4 regions of the Serratia sp. DFXYC6 genome follow, and region 4 is predicted to be linked to each of the others. Evidence: predicted binding sites of a transcription regulator. Region 4 holds the regulator's gene; each other region holds the start of a gene.
The links. Region 4 encodes Fur, which represses iron uptake genes when iron is present. Its sites were predicted from a motif close to ATAATAATGAGAACNACTATCAA; they were not measured.
Positions count from the first base shown of each region.

Region 1 (5,778 bases), on a different contig from region 4:
ATCGCCAGCGTCTTATGCAAAAACGCGCCTTCGGTCAGGCCCAGCAGGTGGCCGAAAAAGTAGGCGACGGCCACGCTGCCGGCCAGGTTGGCCAGGGTGACCCAAAACCAGTTGCGCAGCACGGCGATGGCGGGGATTTCACGAGCGAACCAGGCCATTGGCAAGGTCATCATGTTGCCGGTCAGCAGCTCGCCGCCGGCCAGAATGGTCAGGATCAGGCCGATCGGGAACACCGCGGCGCCCAACAGCGCGCCGAAAGAGCCCCATTCGGCCGGCAGGGTACCGATGACGTGAATATCCAGCAGAAAGCCGGTGGCGATAAAGGCGCCGGCGAGAAAGCCCAGAATCAGCAGATTAGCGAGCGGGGTGCGGCTTTTGTTTACCCCGGCCTGAACGGCGAGGGCGGCGATTTCTTTTGGTGAATGCAAAGACATGACGGACTCGGTTTATAGTAATGAAGTTTATGGCGCGGGCAGTCTATGCCGCTCGGGAGTCCGACTCAAGCGCATTTCGCTAACATTCTGTTAATTAAAAATCAACGTGATATGCAGGGTCTTTCGCCATTTTGAGATGTAGCGCGCAAAATGGATGAACTCTGCACAAAGTGATGATTTTTTGGCGCCAAAGATGCTGATTTGGCGGCTTTTTCAACGCTTGATTCAGTAATTCAATTTAGCCGTTGACAGCTTTGAGCGGGTTTCATATTATGCGCCCCGTTCACAGCACAAAGTGATTGTGGAACGGGGCTATAGCTCAGCTGGGAGAGCGCTTGCATGGCATGCAAGAGGTCGACGGTTCGATCCCGTCTAGCTCCACCAACCTTCTTCTCAGAAAGGTTGAGGATACCGTAACGCCGGTCAAAGCGTACCACTTTTGTGGGGCTATAGCTCAGCTGGGAGAGCGCTTGCATGGCATGCAAGAGGTCGACGGTTCGATCCCGTCTAGCTCCACCACCATTTAAAAAGCCGACCTTAGGGTCGGCTTTTTGCTTTGTGTCATTTAACCTTCGCCGAATGCCGGCCAATAAAAAAGGCGCCCGCAGGCGCCTTGTTATCGCAGTCGGTTCGAGGCTTAGCCCAGCACCAGACCCGCGATGGAAGCGGACAGGATGCTGACCAGCGTAGAGCCGTACACCAGCTTCAGGCCAAAGCGTGACACCACGTTGCCCTGGTGTTCGTTCAGGCCCTTGATCGCACCGGCCACGATGCCGATGGAAGAGAAGTTGGCGAAGGACACCAGGAACACCGACAGGATCCCCAGGCTGCGCGGCGACAGCTCGGCAGAGACTTTCTGCAGTTCCATCATGGCCACGAATTCGTTGGAAACCAGCTTGGTGGCCATGATGCTGCCGACCTGCAGGGCTTCGTGCTTAGGAATGCCCATGATCCAGGCGAACGGATAGAAGAAGTAACCGAGGATTTCCTGGAAGCTCAGGCCGAAAATGGCGCTGAACACACCGTTGAGCGCGGCGATCAGGGCGATGAAGCCAATCAGCATCGCGGCGACGATAATCGCTACTTTGAAGCCCGCCAGGATGTATTCACCCAGCATTTCAAAGAAGCTCTGGCCTTCGTGCAGGTTGCCGAGGTGCAGCTCTTCTTCTTTATTGGTGTCGTACGGGTTGACCAGCGACAGCACGATAAAGGTGCTGAACATGTTCAATACCAGCGCCGCCACCACGAATTTGGCGTCCAGCATGGTCATATAGGCGCCGACGATGGACATGGAAACCGTAGACATCGCGGTCGCCGCCATGGTGTACATGCGCTTTTCCGACATCTTGCCCAAGATATCCTTGTAGGCGATGAAGTTTTCGGATTGGCCCAGGATCAGCGAGCTGACGGCGTTGAACGACTCCAGCTTGCCCATGCCGTTCACTTTCGACAGCACGGTGCCGATAATGCGGATGATGAACGGCAGCACCTTGATGTACTGCAGAATACCGATCAGCGCCGAAATGAAGACGATCGGGCACAGCACCTTCAGGAAGAAGAACGCCAGGCCTTTGTCGCCCATGCCGCCGAACACGAAATCAGTCCCTTGTCCCGCAAACCCGAGCAGTTTGTCAAACAGCGCGGCGAATCCTTTTACGAAGCCCAAACCCGCTTCCGAATGCAGGAAAAAGTAGGCCAGCAGTACTTCGATAACCAGTAGTTGAATAACATAGCGAATGCGGATGCTTTTACGATCGCGGCACACCAACAGGGCCAGGATCGCTACCACCACTATCGCCAACGCAAAGTGCGCAATATGGGACATGTTTGCTCCAAATTTGAGGCAGGCTGAATTTCGGCTGTCATTTTATGTAACGCTACGTTTAAAAACGAGACTTCTATTGCAAATATGGAAAATCATAGTGGGAGTTCTCCTAAAGTGTTGCGCAAAAGCATAAAAAATCAAGATGTTAAAGCAGCAATAGGAAATTCGTATTCTTGTGCTAACCTGTCTTTCAGGGGTATTGCAGCCAAAATCCCATCAGAAAAGCACGGAAATCGGCAAGCTCCGCGCTGAACCCTTCGATAAAACCGTTAATGTTGGCTATTACAGAGATAAGTTTTACCGCTCTAAATGCGCTTGATAATTATTATCATTTATATAGAGTGGAGATAAACGTAATTTCAGTAAGGGTTCAACATATGCTGAACAGTCGCGTGGTTGAAACCACCTCCGGTCGCTCCGCCAGAAAAATCAAACTCTCGCTCATGGGGCCCGCCTTTATCGCCGCTATCGGCTATATCGATCCCGGCAACTTCGCCACCAATATCCAGGCCGGCGCCTCATTCGGCTACAGCCTGCTGTGGGTGGTGGTTTGGGCCAACGTGATGGCGATGCTGATCCAGCTGTTGTCCGCCAAGCTGGGCATCGCCACCGGAAAAAATCTGGCCGAGCATATTCGCGATCGCTTTCCGCGGCCGGCGGTGTGGGCCTATTGGGTACAGGCGGAGATCATCGCCATGGCGACCGATCTGGCTGAGTTTATCGGCGCGGCGATCGGCTTCAAGCTGCTGCTCGGTGTCTCTCTGTTGCAGGGCGCAGTGCTGACCGGCATCGCCACCTTTTTAATTCTGATGCTGCAAAAACGCGGGCAAAAGCCACTGGAGCTGGTGATCGGTGGGCTGTTGTTGTTCGTCGCCGCCGCTTACATCGTCGAGCTGGCGTTCTCCCAGCCGCAGTTGGCGCCGCTGCTGAAGGGGATGGCGCTGCCCGATTTGCCTAACGGCGATGCGGTATTCCTGGCTGCCGGGGTATTGGGCGCCACCATCATGCCGCACGTGATCTATCTGCATTCGTCGCTCACCCAAATCGGCGGCGAGCACGACAAGGCGGAACGCTATGCCGCCACCAAAGTCGACGTCGCCGTGGCTATGACCATCGCCGGTTTCGTTAATCTGGCGATGATGGCCACCGCCGCCGCCGCGTTTCATTTCAGCGGCCACAGCGGCATCGCCGATCTCGACGTGGCTTACCTGACGCTGCAACCGCTGCTCGGGCACGCCGCCGCCACCGTGTTCGGCCTGAGCCTGGTGGCCGCCGGCCTCTCTTCTACCGTGGTGGGCACGCTGGCGGGGCAGGTGGTGATGCAGGGGTTCGTGCGTTTCCATATTCCGCTGTGGCTGCGGCGCGCGGTGACCATGCTGCCGTCGTTTATCGTCATCATGTTGGGGATGGATGCGACGCGCATTCTGGTGCTGAGCCAGGTGCTGCTCAGCTTCGGCATTGCGCTGGCGCTGGTGCCGCTGCTGGCTTTCACCGGCAATCGGGCGCTGATGGGGGAAATGGTCAACGGCCCGCTGGTGCAAAATCTGGGCAAGCTGATCGTACTGGTGGTGGTGGGATTGAACGGCTACCTGTTGATCGGCAGCGTGCTGTAAGCGAAAACAGTGCGGGCCGGCGTTGCGCCGGCCCGTCGTTGTTAATCGCGGTCGTCATCGCCGTGGCGGCGCCAGCGATCGCGGTCATGATCGTGATGGTGCTTTTTCTCTTTCTTCCAGTGGTGCTTATCGTAGTGTTTGTCGTATTTACGATAGCGTCCTTCATGATAGTAATAGTGTTTACGCCAGTAGTCGCCATCGCGCCAGCGATAGCCGTCCCAGTAGTAACCGCGACGGCTGCGGTCGCCGAGATAACGGCCCTGATGGCCTTGCCACCAGTCGCGATCCCGCCAATCGTAACCATCCCAATAGCGGCCGCGGTTATCCTGATCGCCGATGCGCAATGAAACGCCCGGCATCAGATCGATGCTGATCCCTTCGGCATGCGCATGCTGTGCGGCGGGCAGTACCGTCGCCGCCAAAATGGCGGCCAAGAGCAGAGGTTTAAACATGGCTTCTCCTTCCCGCTTGCGCGGCCTGGCCGTTTGTCACTTTATGAAGCGCGTTCATCAGTTTAAAAGCGGCCTTATCGTTATTTTTGCTGCAATATCGGCATCATAGCGCCGGCGTATAGGGTTGAATCTGAGAGCCACTCTGAAAATGATGCAGGAGGTTAAGATTTGAGATTTTTCTGGAGTATCGCCGCTCGATTGAACGGCGGAATTTGTAAACGATTACAATAAGATGTTCTCGATCTGCGCGAGCTCTTCTTCACTGAAGTGACGATTGGCCAGCATGCCCACCGCGTCTTCTATCTGCGCATTCTTGCTGGCGCCGATCAGCACTGAGGTCACGCGATCGCCGCGCAGCACCCAGGCCAGCGCCATCTGCGACAGCTTCTGCCCGCGTTGCCGCGCCAGCGCATCGAGGCGGCGCACCTTGTCCAGTCGCTCGGCGGTCAGCTGCTCCGGCTGCAGGAAGCGGCTGCCGCTGGCGGCGCGAGAATCTTGCGGGATGCCGTGCAGGTAGCGATCGGTCAGCAGGCCGCCCGCCAGCGGCGAGAAGGCGATAGAGCCGACGCCATGTTCTTCCAGCGTATCCAGCAACGCCGTCTCCGGCCCGCGTTCCAACATCGAATACTTCGGTTGGTGGATCACGCACGGCGTGCCGAGCTGCTGCAGAATGTCGAAGGCCTGTCGCGCGCGCTCGGCCGGGTAGTTGGACAGGCCGACATACAGCGCTTTGCCCTGGCGCACCAGCAGATCCAGCGCCGCCATGGTTTCTTCCAGCGGCGTGTCCGGATCCGGCCGATGATGATAAAAGATATCCACATACTCCAACCCCATGCGCCTCAGGCTCTGATCGAGGCTGGCGACCAGGTACTTTTTCGAGCCCCAATCACCGTAGGGGCCGGGCCACATGGTGTAACCGGCTTTGGAGGAGACGATCAGCTCATCGCGCCAGGCCCGCAGATCGGCGTTGAGAATGCGGCCAAAGTTCTCCTCGGCGGCGCCGGGCGGCGGGCCGTAGTTATTGGCCAGATCGAAATGGGTAATGCCGCGATCGAAGGCGCAGCGGATCAGGGTACGGGCGTTGTCGTACAAAGTGGCGTCGCCGAAGTTGTGCCACAGGCCGAGTGAGACGGCGGGCAGCTTCAGCCCGCTGCGGCCACAGCGCCGGTATTCCATAGCTTGATAACGCGAGGGGGAGGCTGGGTAAGACATAGTTATCCTTGTCGGCGAAAGGTGAAGTGCTTTGAGTGTATACGTTTCCACACCGCGTTGCCGCGGGAGCGATCACGACGCCGGCATGTAACGCCAGGTTGCCGTTCGATGCCGGGATGATTGTTCGAAATTTGAACGGCATCTTCGATAATTAAGATAATCGCTTCAGCTGCAGACAGGTGATGATCATGACTCAGACCTATACGGTGGCCGATTATCTGCTCGATCGTCTGGCCCAAATC
Region 1 covers NZ_JBXUNV010000001.1:365,114-370,891, forward strand. Annotated here, with positions in the region: gene AC2CGQ_RS01885 (formate/nitrite transporter family protein) at 1-434, opposite strand, end outside; tRNA gene AC2CGQ_RS01890 (tRNA-Ala) at 743-818, shown strand; tRNA gene AC2CGQ_RS01895 (tRNA-Ala) at 878-953, shown strand; gene AC2CGQ_RS01900 (NupC/NupG family nucleoside CNT transporter) at 1,072-2,259, opposite strand; gene AC2CGQ_RS01905 (Nramp family divalent metal transporter) at 2,637-3,872, shown strand; gene AC2CGQ_RS01910 (DUF2502 domain-containing protein) at 3,914-4,324, opposite strand; gene mgrA (L-glyceraldehyde 3-phosphate reductase) at 4,547-5,536, opposite strand; gene AC2CGQ_RS01920 (alpha-keto acid decarboxylase family protein) at 5,725-5,778, shown strand, end outside.
Region 1: AC2CGQ_RS01905 (Nramp family divalent metal transporter) is a predicted target of Fur. The motif match lies at 2,575-2,597, and genes of this name have one in related genera.

Region 2 (5,778 bases), on a different contig from region 4:
TCTCTCTCGCCAGATATCCTCCTTTCGTCACATTCCTTTTCCGCTACGCTAAGCATACTCCCGATCGTTAAAAGCTGCGCAAACTGAATAAAAACCGTGCGACAAGGCACAGGCCCGCGCGCCATTTCTAAAGCCCCCCGCATTCACGTACACTGTGGCGGTGGCCCCATAAAGATAAATCACGATGAGAACTCAACTGATAACCCGTGAAGGGTATGACAAGCTCAAACAAGAGCTGGATTACCTCTGGCGCGAAGAACGCCCCGAGGTGACCAAGAAAGTGACCTGGGCCGCCAGCCTGGGCGACAGAAGCGAAAACGCCGACTACCAATACAACAAGAAGCGGCTGCGCGAGATCGATCGCCGCATCCGCTATCTGACCAAATGCCTGGAGCAGTTGAAGATCGTCGATTATTCACCGCAGCAGGAAGGCAAAGTGTTCTTCGGCGCCTGGGTAGAGGTGGAGAACGAAGACGGCGAAACCAAACGCTTTCGCATCGTCGGTTACGACGAGATTTTCGGCCGCAAGGATTACATCTCCATTGATGCGCCGATGGCGCGCGCCCTGCTGAAAAAAGAGGTCGGGGACGTCGCCACCGTCAATACCCCGCTGGGCGAGGCGCAGTGGTACGTTAACGAGATAAACTACCCGAAGTAAGCTTTCAGCTTTTTCCTAACCGCCGCCAACGCCGCCGTCTGCGCTGTTCTCCATGCCGCGGCCGCGCGGCGGCGGCCCGCTTCGCTGGCATTTTCCGCGATCAATCCGTATAACTGTCCCCTGTTTATTCACCGTTCTCAATACAGATACCAGACCTATGAATGACCCACTGAGCCGCATTATTGCAACAGAACTGCAGGCCCGGCCGGAGCAAGTCGACTCCGCCATCCGTCTGCTGGATGAAGGTAATACCGTGCCCTTTATTGCACGCTATCGTAAGGAAGTCACCGGGGGCCTGGACGACACCCAACTGCGCCAGCTGGAAACCCGCCTGGGTTATCTGCGTGAACTGGAAGATCGTCGTCAGACCATCCTGAAGTCGATCGATGAACAGGGCAAACTGACTGAACAATTGGCGGGGGCGATCAACGCCACGCTGAGCAAGACCGAACTCGAAGACCTCTACCTGCCGTACAAACCGAAGCGCCGCACCCGTGGCCAGATCGCCATCGAAGCCGGCCTGGAACCGCTGGCGGATACGCTGTGGCAGGATCCGCAACAGCAGCCGGAACAACTGGCTGAACGCTACGTCGACGCCGACAAGGGCGTGGCGGACGTGAAAGCCGCCCTCGACGGCGCGCGCTATATCCTGATGGAGCGCTTCGCCGAAGACGCCGCGCTGCTGGCCAAGGTGCGCGACTACCTGTGGAAAAACGCCCATCTGGTGTCCAAAGTGGTCGAAGGCAAGGAAGAAGAAGGCGCCAAGTTCCGCGACTATTTTGATCACCACGAACCGATTTCTCAGGTGCCTTCACACCGCGCGCTGGCGATGTTCCGCGGCCGCAACGAAGGCGTGCTGCAGCTGGCGCTGAACGCCGATCCGCAGTTTGAGGAAGCCCCGCGCGAAAGCCAGGCGGAGCTGATCATCATCAATCACCTCAACCTGCGCCTGAACAACGCCCCGGCCGACGCCTGGCGCAAGGCGGTGGTCAACTGGACCTGGCGCATCAAGGTGTTGCTGCACCTGGAAACCGAGCTGATGGGCACGGTGCGCGAGCGCGCGGAAGATGAAGCAATCAACGTTTTCGCCCGCAATATGCATGATCTGCTGATGGCCGCGCCGGCCGGCATGCGCGCCACCATGGGCCTCGATCCGGGCCTGCGCACCGGGGTGAAAGTCGCCGTGGTCGACGCGACCGGCAAGCTGGTCGCCACCGACACCGTCTACCCGCACACCGGGCAAGCGGCGAAAGCCGCCGCCATCGTCGCGGCGCTGTGCATCAAACACAACGTGGAGCTGGTGGCCATCGGCAACGGCACCGCTTCACGTGAAACCGAGCGCTTTTATCTCGACCTGCAAAAGCAGTTCGGCGAAGTCCGGGCGCAGAAAGTGATCGTCAGCGAAGCGGGCGCGTCGGTGTATTCCGCGTCTGAATTGGCGGCGCAGGAATTCCCGGATCTCGACGTATCGCTGCGCGGTGCGGTGTCCATCGCTCGCCGCCTGCAGGATCCGCTGGCGGAGCTGGTGAAGATCGACCCGAAATCCATCGGCGTCGGCCAGTATCAGCACGACGTCAGCCAGAGCCAGCTGGCGAAGAAACTGGACTCGGTGGTGGAAGACTGCGTAAACGCCGTCGGCGTCGATCTGAACACCGCGTCGGTGCCGTTGCTGACCCGCGTGGCCGGCCTGACGCGCATGATGGCGCAGAACATCGTCAATTGGCGCGACGAGAACGGCCGCTTCAGCAACCGTGAACAGCTGCTGAAGGTCAGCCGTCTGGGGCCGAAGGCCTTCGAACAGTGCGCCGGCTTCCTGCGTATCAACCACGGCGACAACCCGCTGGATGCTTCCACCGTTCACCCGGAAGCCTATCCGGTGGTGCAACGCATCCTGGCCGCCACCGAGCAGGCGCTGCAGGACCTGATGGGCAACGCCTCCGCGGTGCGCAGCCTGAAAGCGGTTGATTTCACCGACGACAAGTTCGGCGTGCCGACGGTCACCGACATTCTGAAAGAGCTGGAGAAGCCGGGCCGTGACCCGCGTCCGGAATTCAAAACCGCCACCTTCGCCGAAGGCGTGGAAACCCTCAACGATCTGCAGCCGGGCATGATCCTGGAAGGCTCGGTGACCAACGTCACCAACTTCGGCGCCTTCGTGGATATCGGCGTGCATCAGGACGGCCTGGTGCACATCTCCTCGCTGGCGGACAAATTCGTCGAAGATCCGCACACCGTGGTGAAAGCCGGCGACATCGTCAAAGTGAAGGTGATGGAAGTCGATCTGCAGCGTAAACGCATTGCGCTGAGCATGCGCCTGGATGAGCAACCGGGCGAGGGTTCACCGCGTCGCGGCGGCAACGCGCCTGCCCAGACGCGCGACAACGCCAACCGTTCGGCAGGCGGCAACAAGGCCAAACCGCGCAACGCGGCGCCGGCCGGCAACAGCGCCATGGGCGACGCGCTGGCGGCGGCATTCGGCAAGAAACGCTAAGTCGGAACCGACAGGGCGGAGCCTGCTCCGCCCTTTCCGAGAAAGAAAACTTGCGGCATTTTTTTGACCCGCCTCAATAAACCGTTATCTTTTTATTTCCCGTTGCTGCGTGACCGCCCTCCCATTGTTAAAGCGGCAAACATCCCTTCTGCAGCCGTTTATTAACAACGTCGTTAACACACATTTTTCATTCTGCGAATTGTGAGCGAAACACAAATGGTTACCGCTCGTATTACGGCGGAATAATGTTATTGAATTGCCTTTCATCAGAAATAAATAAGGGAAAAACGCCATCAATATTTGCAAACGAGAAAACTCGGCTACAAATACGCAACTGATTTAACTCACCATTCTCATTTGTCGCCGAGTAAAAGCAGTGGTAAAACGGGGCTTATCAAGACGACACAACCAAAAACTGTCGACGCCATAATAATTGGTTACAATACCCCTACTTTTTGTATTGAACGCGATAATGATAATTACTATTATTTGCGCTCACTTTATTGCATGACCTTATGGATGAATACCGCCGACGGCGTGGCATTTTCGCCGGCAACGTCCAATTATCATCAGCCCGATGTTCATCGGCACCCGGAAGGTTAATCACATGCAGCTTCAACCTAAACACACATATAAGATTGTCGGCTTTTCCGGTGAAATTGCGCCGGCCTACCGCCAGAAACTGTTATCGCTCGGCATGCTGCCCGGCTCTTCGTTCGACGTGGTGCGCGTCGCGCCGCTGGGCGATCCGATAGAAATAAAAACCCGCCGCGTCAGCCTGGTGCTGCGCAGGAAGGATCTGGCGCTGCTGCAGCTCGACGGCCAGTCCTGAACCGGCGCACCTCCATTTGCCGACGCGTCCTTGCGCCGGCGCGGCTCTCCTTGAAGACGACACGCAGAACTATGAAAAAACTCACCATCGGCTTAATCGGTAACCCGAACTCCGGCAAAACCACGCTGTTCAACCAGCTGACCGGCGCACGCCAACGGGTCGGTAACTGGGCGGGCGTGACGGTCGAACGCAAAGAAGGCCATTTCACTACCCCGCAGTCCGACGTGCGGCTGGTCGATTTGCCCGGCACCTACTCCCTGACCACCATTTCAGAGCAAACCTCGCTCGATGAGCAGATCGCCTGCCACTACATTTTGAGCGGCGACGCCGATCTGCTGATCAACGTGGTCGACGCCTCCAACCTGGAGCGCAATCTCTACCTGACGCTGCAGCTGCTGGAGCTGGGCATTCCCTGCATCGTGGCGCTGAACATGCTCGACATCGCCAAAAGCCAGCATATCGATATCGACGTCGCCGCGCTGTCGGCACGCCTCGGCTGCCCGGTAGTGCCGATGATCTCCACCCGCGCCGACGGTATCGGCGTGCTGAAACAGATGATCGACAATCATCGCCTCAACGAACAGCAGGCGCTGGTGAACTACCCGCCGTTGCTGCTGAAAGCGGTCGCCACGCTGAGCGATGCCATGCCGCAAACGCTGCCGGCGGTGCAACGCCGCTGGCTGGCATTGCAGATGCTGGAAGGCGACATCTACAGCCACCGGCTGGCCGGTCCCGCCGTCGCGCTGCTGCCTGCGGCCATTCAGGCGTTGCAACAGCAACAGCAAGAAGACCCGGCGCTGGTGATCGCTGACGCGCGCTACCAGTCTATCGCCACCCTGAGCGACGCGGTCAGCAACTCGCAGCAGGCGATGCCCAACCGCCTGACCGACATGCTGGATAAAGTGATCCTCAACCGCTGGCTGGGCGTACCGATCTTCCTGTTGGTGATGTACCTGATGTTCCTGCTGGCGATCAACATCGGCGGCGCGCTGCAGCCGATCTTCGATATCGGCTCGGCGGCGATCTTCATTCAGGGCATTCAGTGGCTCGGCTACACCCTGCACTTCCCCGACTGGCTGACCGTTTTCCTGGCGCAGGGCGTCGGCGGCGGCATCAACACCGTGCTGCCGCTGGTGCCGCAGATCGGCATGATGTACCTGTTCCTGTCGTTCCTGGAAGACTCCGGCTACATGGCGCGTGCGGCGTTCGTGATGGATCGCCTGATGCAGGCGCTCGGGCTGCCGGGCAAATCCTTTGTGCCGCTGATCGTCGGTTTCGGCTGCAACGTGCCGTCCATCATGGGCGCCCGTACGCTGGACGCCCAACGCGAGCGCCTGATCACCATCATGATGGCGCCGTTCATGTCCTGCGGCGCCCGGCTGGCGATCTTCGCGGTGTTTGCCGCCGCCTTCTTTGGCCAGGACGGCGCAGGGGTGGTGTTCTCGCTGTACATGCTCGGCATCGCGGTGGCGATCCTCACCGGCCTGGTACTCAAATACACCCTCATGCGCGGCGAAGCCTCGCCGTTCGTGATGGAGCTGCCGGTTTACCACGTGCCGCACCTGAAAAGCCTGCTGCTGCAAACCTGGCAGCGGTTGAAAGGGTTCGTGTTGCGCGCCGGTAAGGTGATCGTGGTGGCCAGCATATTCATCGGCGGCCTTAACAGCTTCTCGTTCAGCGGCAAAACGGTCGACAACATCAACGACTCCGCGCTGGCCACGGTTTCCAAGGTGCTGACGCCGTTGCTGCAGCCGATGGGCGTCCACCGCGATAACTGGCAGGCCACCGTCGGCCTGG
Region 2 covers NZ_JBXUNV010000006.1:70,289-76,066, forward strand. Annotated here, with positions in the region: gene greB (transcription elongation factor GreB) at 185-658, shown strand; gene AC2CGQ_RS22815 (Tex family protein) at 816-3,149, shown strand; gene feoA (ferrous iron transporter A) at 3,757-3,981, shown strand; gene feoB (Fe(2+) transporter permease subunit FeoB) at 4,053-5,778, shown strand, end outside.
Region 2: feoA (ferrous iron transporter A) is a predicted target of Fur. The motif match lies at 3,616-3,638, and genes of this name have one in related genera.

Region 3 (5,778 bases), on a different contig from region 4:
CCATCTTGTTGAGAAAAAATGAGAACGAATGAGGGTGATTAGCTCAGTTGGTAGAGCATCTCCTTTACACGGAGGGGGTCGGCGGTTCGAGCCCGTCATCACCCACCATCATTCTCTCGTTTAGCAGTAACCTGGAAGTCCTGAAGTGGGTGATTAGCTCAGTTGGTAGAGCATCTCCTTTACACGGAGGGGGTCGGCGGTTCGAGCCCGTCATCACCCACCACATCTGCGGGTCGTTAGCTCAGTTGGTAGAGCAGTTGACTTTTAATCAATTGGTCGCAGGTTCGAATCCTGCACGACCCACCAATTCAGAAAAAAGCGCCTTTTGGCGCTTTTTTCGTTTCTGCGCCACCTGCTCCCGACTTCATCTTCTCGCAGGCATAGTTTACCGAGTCGTGCAGGATGAAGAACCGTAGAGGTTCGAGCATCGCGCAGCGATACGACAACGCGCAGCGTTGCCCGCAGGGTGAGGCCACAGGCCGAATCAATCCTGCACGACCCACCAATTCAGAAAAAAGCGCCTTTTGGCGCTTTTTTCGTTTCTGTCACTCCGCTTCTTCTTTCTATTCTTTCCTTCACCACGCGCTGAGATACGAATGGTTATCATTTTGGCGGCTTGAATGGTAAATTAGCCGGCATCCACCACGCAGCCAATCCGCCGCCGGATTGATACGCCTTAGTTCAAGGAAAGAAAGAGCCCGCTCATGACCCTATCCTTACGCCAGCTGTTCATTGCATTTATCGCCACTTCCAGCCTGTTGCTCAGCGGCTGCGGCCCGGACGACAAGAGCGACGGACAGCAACCGTCCGCCCCCGCTGCCGACGGCAGTTGGCCGCGCACCATCGACAGCGTCAAAGGGAAGTTCACGCTGGAAAAACCGCCGCAGCGCATCGTGTCCACCAGCGTCACCATCACCGGCACGCTGTTGGCTATCGACGCCCCGGTGGTCGCCAGCGCCGCCACCAGCCCAAATCCCCTGGTGGCCGATAAACAAGGTTTCTTTACCCAGTGGAGCGAGGTGGCCAAACAGCGCCACGTCGAGCGGCTGTACCAGGTGGAGCCCAATGCCGAAGCCGTCGCCGCCGCCGCGCCGGATTTGATCGTCGTCGCCGCGACCGGCGGTGATTCGGCGTTGAAACTTTATGACCAGCTGTCCGCCATTGCGCCGACGCTGGTGCTCGACTATGGCGACAAAAGCTGGCAACAGCTGGCCAGCGAGCTCGGCGAGATCACCGGTCATGAAGCCGGCGCCAAACAGGCGGAAGATCGTTTCGAGCAGCGCGTGGAGCAAGTGAAACAGGCGATCGCGCTGCCGCCACAGCCCACCACTCCGCTGGTGTATGCCGACAACGGCCGCGAGGCCATGCTGTGGACGCCGGGTTCCGCCCAGGGCAAACTGCTGACCCAGCTCGGCTTCCAGCTGGCCACCCCGCCGGAAAGCGCCAAAGGCAACACCAGCATGGGTAAACGCCATGACATCATCCAGATCTCCGGCGAAAAAATGGCCGAAGGCCTGAATGGCAAAACCCTGATCCTGTTCGCCACCAATGAGCGCAAAGTGCAAGAGGTGCTGACCAACCCGTTCCTCAAACATCTGGAGCCGGTGGAACAGCGGCACGTCTACGCCGTCGGCAACGACACCTTCCGCCTCGATTACTACAGCGCCACCAACATGCTGAATCAAATCGAACGGTTGTTCAAAAAGCCCTGAATCACGCCGTCGGCAGGTCAGCCCCCTGCCGACACTTGCAGCAAGCGGGGCGAACGTTCACATTCAATCAATTGAAATATCAATAGTTATTAACATCGTCAACGCACCTTTGCCACCAACCGGCGGGTGCATGCGGGCGTAAACTCGTGCTACTATTGCCCCCGCATGAACGCAAATAACAATGAGAATAAAAATCATACAGGAGTTACCGGTGTGAACGTACCCACTCCGACTGAGCGGACGCTTTCGTCCGCACCGCACGCAGCTTACGCCAGTGGCTTCAAACGCATCGCCGGGTTCGGTATCGGTTTGGCGCTGTTGCTGCTGTGCATCATGGCCAGCCTGATGCTGGGTTCCAAAGCCATCCCCTTCCATACCGTCTGGCTCAGCCTGCAGGGCGCCGCGAGCGGTTCCGACAGCACCATCATTCTCAATGCCCGGGTGCCCCGTACGCTGGCGGGCATCCTGGCCGGCATGGCGCTCGGCGCCGCCGGCGCGCTGATTCAGGCGCTGACGCGCAACCCGCTGGCCGATCCCGGCGTGCTCGGCATCAACGCCGGCGCCAGCTTCGCCGTGGTCATCGGCATCATGTTTTTCGGCGCCGCCACCACCGAAAGCTACATGGCCTACGCCTTTGCCGGCGCAGCCCTCACCACCCTGCTGGTCTACCTGATCGGCACGCTGGCGGGCGGGCGCATCAACCCGGTGCGGCTGACGCTGGCCGGCGTGGCGATCGGCGCGGTGCTGCTCGGCATCACCACCGGGCTGTCGCTGATCGATCCGCAAACCTTCGACCAACTGCGCTTCTGGCAGGCCGGCACGCTGGATATCCGCACGCTGTCCACGCTGCCGGTGACCGCCCCCGCCATTTTGCTCGGCTGCCTGCTGACGCTGCTCATCGCCCGGCCGCTGAATACCATCGGTATGGGGGAAGATCTGGCTATCGCACTCGGCGCGCGCGTGGTGCTGACTCAGGTGATCGCGGTGATCGCCATCACGCTGCTGTGCGGCGCGGCAACCGCCACCGTCGGCCCAATCAGTTTCATCGGCCTGATGGTGCCGCATATCGCCCGTTGGTGGGTCGGCCCCGACCAGCGCTGGATCCTGCCCTACTCCATGCTGCTGGCGCCGATTTTACTGCTGTGCGCCGACGTGGTCGGCCGCTTGCTGGCGGCCGGTGAGCTGCGGGTTTCCATCGTGGCGGCCTTCATCGGCGCGCCGGTGCTGATCTGGCTGGTGCGCCGCAAGAAAACGCTGGGGGGTCTGTGATGAGTCTGCCGCATACGCTGCATATCGGCCGCCCGGACGGCGTCATCAACGGGCGCCTGCCGCTGCGCCTGCTGCTGGTCAACCTTTCACTGTTGGCGCTGTGTCTGGCGATGGCCGTCGCCGCCCTGTGCTACGGCACGCTGCAACTTTCGCTGGAGCAGGTTTTTGCCGCGCTGACCGGCGAGGCGCCGAAAAACCTGGTGACCGTAGTCACCCAATGGCGCTTGCCCCGCATCGCCATGGCGCTGTTGTTAGGCGCCGCGCTCGGCATGAGCGGCGCCATTTTCCAGTCAATTATCCGCAACCCGCTCGGCAGCCCGGACGTGATCGGCTTTAACATGGGGGCTTACACCGGCGCGCTGATCGCCATCACCCTGTTCAACGGCGGCTACTATTACATCGCCGGCGGCGCGCTGGCCGGCGGCATTCTCGCCGCGCTGGCCATCTATCTGCTGGCCTGGCGGCAAGGCATCGCCGGCTTCCGGTTGATCATCGTCGGCATCGCCATCAGCGCGGTGCTGGTCTCCACCAACACCTGGCTGATCATCACCGCTTCGCTCGAGCGCGCCATGGACGCCGCCATGTGGCAGGCCGGTTCGCTCAACGGCATGACCTGGCAAAAAGCCCAGCCCGCCACGGCGTTCATCGTGCTGGCGGCCGCGGCCGCGCTGCTGATGGGCAAACGGCTGCAGCTGCTGGAAATGGGCGATGACACGGCGCGCGCGCTGGGCGTTAACGCCGAAGGCAGCCGGCTGTGGCTGATGCTGTTCGGCGTCACCCTCACCGCCGCCGTCACCGCCACCGCCGGGCCGATTTCCTTTATCGCGCTGGCGGCGCCGCAGATCGCCCGTCGCCTCGCCGGCCAATCCTCGGTCACCCTGACCTCCTCGGCGCTGATGGGCGCGGCGTTGCTGCTCGGCGCCGACGTGGTGTCCCAACATCTTTTCGCGCCGATCCAACTGCCGGTCGGGGTTGTGACCGTCTGCATCGGCGGCCTGTACCTGATTTGGCTGCTCATCCGAGAGGCCCGCAGATAATGAAGAGTGATAATGCCATGAGCCACCGCCTGCACGCCTCGCACCTGAAGCTGGGCTACGACAATAAAATCATCGCTGACGATCTGAGCGTGGCGATCCCCGACGGCGCCTTCACGGTGATCGTCGGGCCGAACGCCTGCGGCAAATCGACGCTGTTGCGCGCCCTGTGCCGCCTGCTGAAACCCAGCGCCGGCGAGGTGATGCTGGACGGCAAGAACATCAGCAGCTTCGCCACCAAGGCGCTGGCGCGCGAGCTTGGGCTGCTGCCGCAAACTTCGATCGCGCCGGACAGCATCACCGTGGCGGACCTGGTGTCGCGCGGCCGCTATCCGCACCAAAGCCTGCTGAAACAGTGGACGCAGGCCGACAAACAGGCGGTGGAAGCCGCCATGGCGGCCACCAACGTCAGCCAGCTGGCGGATCGCAGCGTCGACGAGCTGTCCGGCGGGCAGCGTCAGCGCGTCTGGGTGGCGATGGCGCTGGCGCAGCAAACCCCGCTGCTGCTGCTGGATGAGCCGACCACCTATCTGGACATCGCGCACCAGATCGAGCTGCTGGATCTGTTCCGCCAGCTCAACCGCGAGCGCGGTCAAACCCTGATCGCGGTGCTGCACGATCTCAACCACGCCTGCCGCTATGCCGACCATATCATCGCCATGCGCGACGGCAAGATCGTGGCGGAAGGGAAACCGGCGGAGATCATCACCGCCGAACTGGTGGAGCGGGTGTTCGGCATGCCGTGCATGATCATCGACGATCCGCTGTCCCACACGCCGCTGGTGATCCCGCGCGGCCGCTACCACTGCGACGCGCCGCAGGCATGAAAAAGGCCGGGTTAACCCGGCCTCTTGGTTACTTCTCCAGCGACACCTGTTTGAAGATGTGTTTGCCGAATGGGTCTATCTCGTAGCCTTTCACTTCCTTGCGCACCGGTTCGAAGATGGTCGAGTGCGCGATCATCAGCGCCGGCATCTGATCGTGCATCATCACCTGCGCCTGCTGATACATCGCCACCCGTTTGGCGTGATCGTTCTCCTCGCGCGCCTGCAGGATCAGCTGGTCGAACGGTTTGTAGCACCATTTCGCCGAGTTGGAGCCGCCGAGCGAAGCGCAGGTGAACAGCGGGCCGAAGAAGTTGTCCGGATCGCCGTTGGCGGTGGTCCAGCCCATCAGCGCGGTCTGGTGCTCGCCGTTTTTAATCCGCTGCAAATACTCGCCCCACTCGAAGGTGACGATTTTGGCGCGCACGCCGATCTTGGCCCAGTCGGCCTGGATCATCTCCGCCATGCGCTTGGCGTTGGGGTTATAGGGCCGCTGCACCGGCATCGCCCAAAGATCGATATCGAACCCCTGCCCCAGCCCGGCCTCCTGCAGCAGCTGCTTCGCCCGCTCCGGCGAATACGGATAATCTTCAAGCTGCGCGTTGCTGCCCCATTGGGTCGGCGGCAGCAGATTCTTGGCCGGCTGGCCGGCGCCGTGGAACACCGCGTCGATGATCGCCGGCTTGTTGACAGCCAGCGCCAACGCCTGGCGCACCTTGACGTTATCCAACGGCTTCTTCTGGGTGTTGAACGCCAGGAAGCCGATATTCAGGCCGGATTTTTCCATCACCTGCAGGTTGCCGTCCTGCCGCATGCGCGCCAGATCCGCCGGGTTGGGGAACGGCATCACCTGGCACTCGTTCTTTTGCAGTTTGGCGTAACGCACCGTCGCATCCGGCGTGATCGAGAACACCAGCCGATCGATCTTCGGTTTGCCTT
Region 3 covers NZ_JBXUNV010000001.1:357,136-362,913, reverse strand. Annotated here, with positions in the region: tRNA gene AC2CGQ_RS01875 (tRNA-Val) at 1-3, shown strand, start outside; tRNA gene AC2CGQ_RS01870 (tRNA-Val) at 33-108, shown strand; tRNA gene AC2CGQ_RS01865 (tRNA-Val) at 148-223, shown strand; tRNA gene AC2CGQ_RS01860 (tRNA-Lys) at 231-306, shown strand; RNA gene AC2CGQ_RS01855 (RtT sRNA) at 382-505, shown strand; gene fepB (Fe2+-enterobactin ABC transporter substrate-binding protein) at 705-1,712, shown strand; gene fepD (Fe(3+)-siderophore ABC transporter permease) at 1,926-2,981, shown strand; gene fepG (iron-enterobactin ABC transporter permease) at 2,981-4,018, shown strand; gene AC2CGQ_RS01835 (ABC transporter ATP-binding protein) at 4,036-4,842, shown strand; gene AC2CGQ_RS01830 (ABC transporter substrate-binding protein) at 4,871-5,778, opposite strand, start outside.
Region 3: fepD (Fe(3+)-siderophore ABC transporter permease) is a predicted target of Fur. The motif match lies at 1,888-1,910, and genes of this name have one in related genera.

Region 4 (5,778 bases):
ACGGTGAATGGCGCTTCAACCTGCCGGTGCTGATCGAACGCTACGAAGACATCACCGGCTGGCAGGAAGTCCCGGCCTGGCCACACCCGACCCTGTTCATTCGCGGCGGCCTGTCGCCGTACGTGCAGGACAGCTACCGTGCAGACATCGCCCGCCAATTCCCGCAGGCACGCGCGCACGTCGTCGCCGGCACCGGCCATTGGGTGCACGCCGAAAAACCGGAAGCGGTGCTGCGCGCCATCCACCGTTTCCTCGGCGAAGCCTGAAAAACGCGCTCACCTGGCGAAAAAACGCGCTAAAGATAACGGCTTAGCGCGTTTAGCCCGCAGTTAGGCATTGTCGCCGCTCCATCTGCTGGGGTAATATGGCGCGCTATAATTTTGCCGCCGCGCCAGCGCGTTCGCGAACGCCGGTTCGGGGGTAAATTTGGGTTAGGGTTTATTGGCCCGAAGTGTGTTAACCGATGCCTCCGGAAGCGTGCGAGCGCTTTTTGATGCAAACTCCCTTGCAGTACCGCTACCTATGGCAAAAGAACAAACGGATCGCACGACGCTGGATCTGTTCGCAGATGAACGCCGTCCGGGGCGCCCGAAAACCAACCCGCTTTCCCGCGATGAACAGCTTAGAATCAATAAGCGCAATCAGTTACGGCGCGATAAAGTGCGCGGATTGCGGCGCGTAGAGCTGAAAATCAACGCGGATGCGGTGGACGCCCTGAACAAACTGGCGGAACAGCGCAACATCAGCCGCAGCGAACTCATCGAGCAGATGCTGTTGGCGCAACTGGCGGAAGAACAGCCGGAACATTGATCTCTTCGGCCGCACGCGCGGCGCGGCGTTAAGGACAACGCCGGATCGACCACGCTTTTCTTCATCCTTCGGCATCGCATAAATGCGATAAAACCCCGGCGCCACTTTCTGGCATGATACGCATTTACCGGTAAGAGACTGCGCCTGTCGGCGCCCGCCACCGTGGCGAAAGGCTCTTGCCATGGCATCATTTTAATCGGCGGCAGTGCCGGCGCCGAGTAATGCAATTAATTGAATTTAAAGGTTATACGCGATATGGCTACTGTAGGCATTTTCTTTGGCAGCGACACTGGCAATACCGAAAACATTGCCAAAATGATCCAGAAAATTCTCCAGAAACAGTTTGGCGACGACGTCTCTGAAGTGCACGACATCGCCAAAAGCAGCAAAGAAGACCTGGAAGGGTTCGATATCCTGCTGCTGGGTATCCCGACCTGGTACTACGGTGAAGCGCAGTGTGACTGGGACGATTTCTTCCCGACGCTGGAAGAAGTCGATTTCAACGGCAAACTGGTGGCGCTGTTCGGCTGCGGCGACCAGGAAGACTACGCGGAATACTTCTGTGACGCGATGGGCACCATCCGCGACATCATCGAACCGCGCGGCGCGGCCATCGTGGGCCACTGGCCGACCAAAGGCTACCACTTCGAAGCTTCCAAAGGCCTGGCGGACGACAACCACTTCATCGGTCTGGCGATCGACGAAGACCGTCAGCCGGAGCTGACCAATGAGCGCGTCGACGCCTGGGTCAAACAGATTGTCGAAGAGCTGAGCCTGGCCGATATCGTCGGCTAAACGCCGGGACTGGCGAAAGGTTGAACAAAGGCCCTGTAAAGTGCATAGTGTGCCGACAGGGCCGTCATCGGCAACAGGGATTGCTGCGATAGAAGCTACAGATTTGTAACTTCCCACCCCGTCACGGTAGACTGAGATATCGGTTTATCCCATCCATCAAGGCGTTGCATGCAAAACATGCAATAGTGCAATTATATCTTTGTTAACAACCGGCGGTTTCCATTTAGTACAACCGGTTCTATAATGAGACGCATTAACTCTTTGTGCCGACCGATGCCACAGGCGAGTACGCCTCAACTTGATTAGCATAGTAACAGGACTGAATTCGCATGACCGACAACAACATCGCATTGAAGAAGGCCGGCTTAAAAGTCACGCTTCCGCGACTCAAAATCCTGGAAGTACTGCAAAATCCGGAATGCCATCACGTCAGTGCGGAAGATTTGTACAAAAAACTGATTGATATGGGCGAAGAGATCGGCCTGGCAACGGTTTATCGCGTACTGAACCAGTTTGACGATGCGGGCATTGTGACACGTCACAACTTCGAAGGCGGCAAGTCCGTGTTCGAGCTGACCCAACAGCATCACCACGATCACCTGATTTGCCTGGACTGCGGCAAAGTGATCGAATTCAGCGACGAATCCATCGAAGTGCGCCAGCGTGATATCGCCAAGCAGCACGGCATCAAGCTTACCAACCACAGTCTGTACCTGTACGGCCACTGTGAAACCGGTGACTGCCGCGAAGACGAAACGCTGCACGACAAGAAATAAGCCTCACCGGCTATGAGAAACCGCCTCACATTGAGGCGGTTTTTTTATGCCCGCCGTACAACGGGCAAAAAAATCCCCGGGCAAGCCGGGGAAAGATCATGTCATGAAATACTACAATTGCAGCGGCACTGCGACTCCACGTACTGCTCTCACTTCAACATCCGCCCCACGCCGGCACGCGCGGGGGCGAACGCATTCCCCCTTCGTTAAGCGGCCCGCCGCCATGACGACAGGCCGATGTGCCGGGCTTAGACCTTCTCGGCGCGGCTGTAACGTTTACCGTCCGGGCTGACCGAGCGCACCTGTACTTCGCCGGAGACCGCCGGTTTGGCCTTGGCATCATAGCGCTGCCACTGCTTACCGCCGTCGGTGGAGTACTCGATGCCCAATCCCGGCAGCGCGATATTCGCTTCCAGCTTGCCGCCCGCCACGCGCGCGCCCGGCACCGGCAGACGGTAAGCGACGCCGCCTTTGTCCAGCTTGGCCAGTTCTCGTTGGCCCAGGATATTGGCGAAGCGCAACCAGTCTTTCTCCAGCGCCTTGGTGTCGACAAAGTGGGTTTCCCCGCCTTTGTATTCACGGCCGGCGCGATAGTCCTGCTCCCAACCGGCTCGGTGCCAGGCGCGTTCCGCCACCGACAGCGCGCGCGGGAAGATCATGTATTCCATCTGCGGATCGGTGCGCTGGGTTTCGCTCCACAGCTGAGCGGACAGACCGTAGGCGCCCGGCCACGGCTTGTCGCTTTTGGCGTTAAAGTGGTTGCCGTCGCGGTCGACCGAGGTTTCCGCGTTCTGCGGCATGTTGTCCGGCGCGAAGCTGAACACCTTGCGCTCGTCGCTGAAGCGGGTGCCCCAGTAGTAACCACGCTCGTCCGGGTTCACCTCGTAAGGGAAGTCCATGTAGACGTAGTCCGGGTTGGAGACCACCACTTCATATCCTTTGTTGGCCCAGTCGTTGACGCTATCGAAACCGCCCCAGTACAACGTATCCCAGAAGTTGACGCCCACGCGCGAGGTGGCGAACGCCTTTGCGTTCTCGGCGTCTTTCAAGCCGTCTTGCCAGGCCTGCATTCTGTCGATGCCGTGCGCCTTCACCAGCTTGCTGACCTCCTGGCCGAAGTAGCTCGGCAGGTGTTCCATGTCGGCCACCTTGCCTTCTTTGATCATCGTCTGGCAAACCTGCGACTTGGCCCACGGCTTGTCTTCGTTGCTCTGGTCGATGATGCCTTTACCCGGCTCCGGTTTCGCCTTGTCGGTATAGCCGGCGCCCAGGCGGATGTTTTTCGCCTCATCGCCGCCGAAGTGCCAGGTTTTGATCGGCTGCCCGGCTTCTTTATGCATCTGGGCAATCTCGCCAATCACCTTGTCGACAAAGCGCTGGGAGGAATCCAGGCACGGGTTCAGGTAGCTCTGGCGGTTAAAGAACTGCACCGAGGTGGTATTGGAGGTATCGGTCGGATCCACCAGGCGGAACTCGTTGGCCTCCTGCTCTTTGCCGGCGGCATGCAGTTTCTTGTAGCGCGCTTCCATAGAGACCACCGCCGCGCGGGCGTGCGCCGGCATGTCGATCTCCGGGATCACCTCAATCTGGCGCGCCTGGGCGTATTTGATGATGTCGATATAGTCCTGACGGCTGAAGAAGCCGCCGTAGACGTCCGGCCCCTGGCCGTACTGCGGCAGCAGGCAGGTGGTTTCGCTCAGATCGTGGCAGCGCTGGCCGCCGACTTCCGTCAGCTCCGGCAAACCGGGGATCTCGATGCGCCAGCCTTCGTCATCGCTCAGGTGGAAGTGGAATTTATTGAGCTTGTAAGCCGCCATCTGATCCAGCAGGCGCAGCACCGCGTCCTTCTTATGGAAGTTGCGCGCCACGTCAAGGAAAATGCCGCGATACTGGAAGCGCGGCGCATCGCTGGCGTCGAGCGTGGCGATCTTGCCGCTGCCGTCGCTCGGCACTAACGACAGGATCGACTGCAACCCGTAGAACACCCCGGCCTGATCGAAGCCGATCACCCGCGCCTCTTTCTTACCGATTTTCAGCTCATAAGCGCCCGGCACCGCCATCGCGCCTTTAAACTTGCCCGGCTGGATGTCGGTCTTGATCGGGTAACCGTTGGCCTGAACCGGCACGCCCAGCAGCGCGAAGCGCTGGTTGACGACGTCCGCCGCCGGCTTGACCAGCGTGCTCAGATCCGGCGATACCCCTTTGCGCAGGTCGGCGTCCTGTGCGTGCACTTTCACCTGCATCGGTGTCGGCACGATCTGGCCGCGCAGCGCGCCGGCGGGCAGCGTCTGCAGATCGGCATTGCTGACAAAGCGCGAAGCCGGCGTCATCAGAATGTTTTTGTCGTCCTTGGTGCGCTTCCACTGATCGCCGGTGAACGGCGCCACGAACTGGTCCAGGTTTTCGGTGTCGGTATTCGCCAGCATTTTCGGCTTGGCGTCGCCGGAGGTGGCATACCAGCGCGGCAGGAAGTCGTTTCTGAACAGCTGCCAGTATTCGGCGACCACCGGGATTTCCACCGCCTTGCCGGCAGGGAAACCGCTGAATTTGGCGGTCGGCTCCAGCTTGTACAGATCGCCGGTCAGATGCGCGATCTTGAACTGATCGTTATCCACCCGCAAGGTCTGGCGCGGGCTGTGGAAATAGATGACCCAGTCCTTGCCGTCGATCGCCTGCCCGTCGTTGCTGAGGGTGAACAACACCCGGTTGCATGAGGCCCAGTCGGCGCCCAGCGCCGCGCAATCCACGCCGTTTTCGCCGGCGCGGTTATCCAGCATTTTCACGTTCAGCTTCAGCTGGCTCAGCTGATCCACCAGCTGTTGATCGGCCATGGCATTACCCATGCCGCCCAGGAATCCCATCGTTGCCGTCAAAGCGGCCAGTGCGCTCAGTTTGAATGCGTTCATCTTCTCGTCCTTCTTAATTATTGTTATCGCGAATTTCTTGCCACAGCTTGCCGCACTTGGCGTCGTAAGCCTGACCGTTACCGCTGTGCACCGCCATAATGCAGTTCTGATAATCCATCACCCGCACCGTTTCCTGCGCGGCGAACTGCTGGTGCTGTTTCTCTTGTTTCAGCACGTTCAACACCGCCTTGCAGGGCTGCAGACGCTCCGGCGAACCTTCGGCGGTGTTGATGCAGGCGCTGTAAGCCTGCTTCAATTTGGCGTCTTCCGGCGGCGCGGCGGGTTGCGCGCAGGCGCTCAAGGCCGCGGCGGCCGCCAACATCAGCATGATTTTTTTCATCGTTGAATTCCCTTAACTGCCCCCGGCGACGAGGCCGGGGAACGCATCAGAAGATGGTGAATGGCGCGATGACCATGAACTTGACGTCTTTCTCGTCCTGGAAGATGTTGCCGTAACCGCCGCCCCAGCTCGGGATGTTGGTGTGGTTGTC
Region 4 covers NZ_JBXUNV010000004.1:46,479-52,256, forward strand. Annotated here, with positions in the region: gene ybfF (esterase) at 1-266, shown strand, start outside; gene ybfE (LexA regulated protein) at 523-810, shown strand; gene fldA (flavodoxin FldA) at 1,066-1,605, shown strand; gene fur (ferric iron uptake transcriptional regulator) at 1,935-2,381, shown strand; gene AC2CGQ_RS19220 (beta-N-acetylhexosaminidase) at 2,630-5,287, opposite strand; gene chiQ (ChiQ/YbfN family lipoprotein) at 5,301-5,627, opposite strand; gene chiP (chitoporin ChiP) at 5,674-5,778, opposite strand, start outside.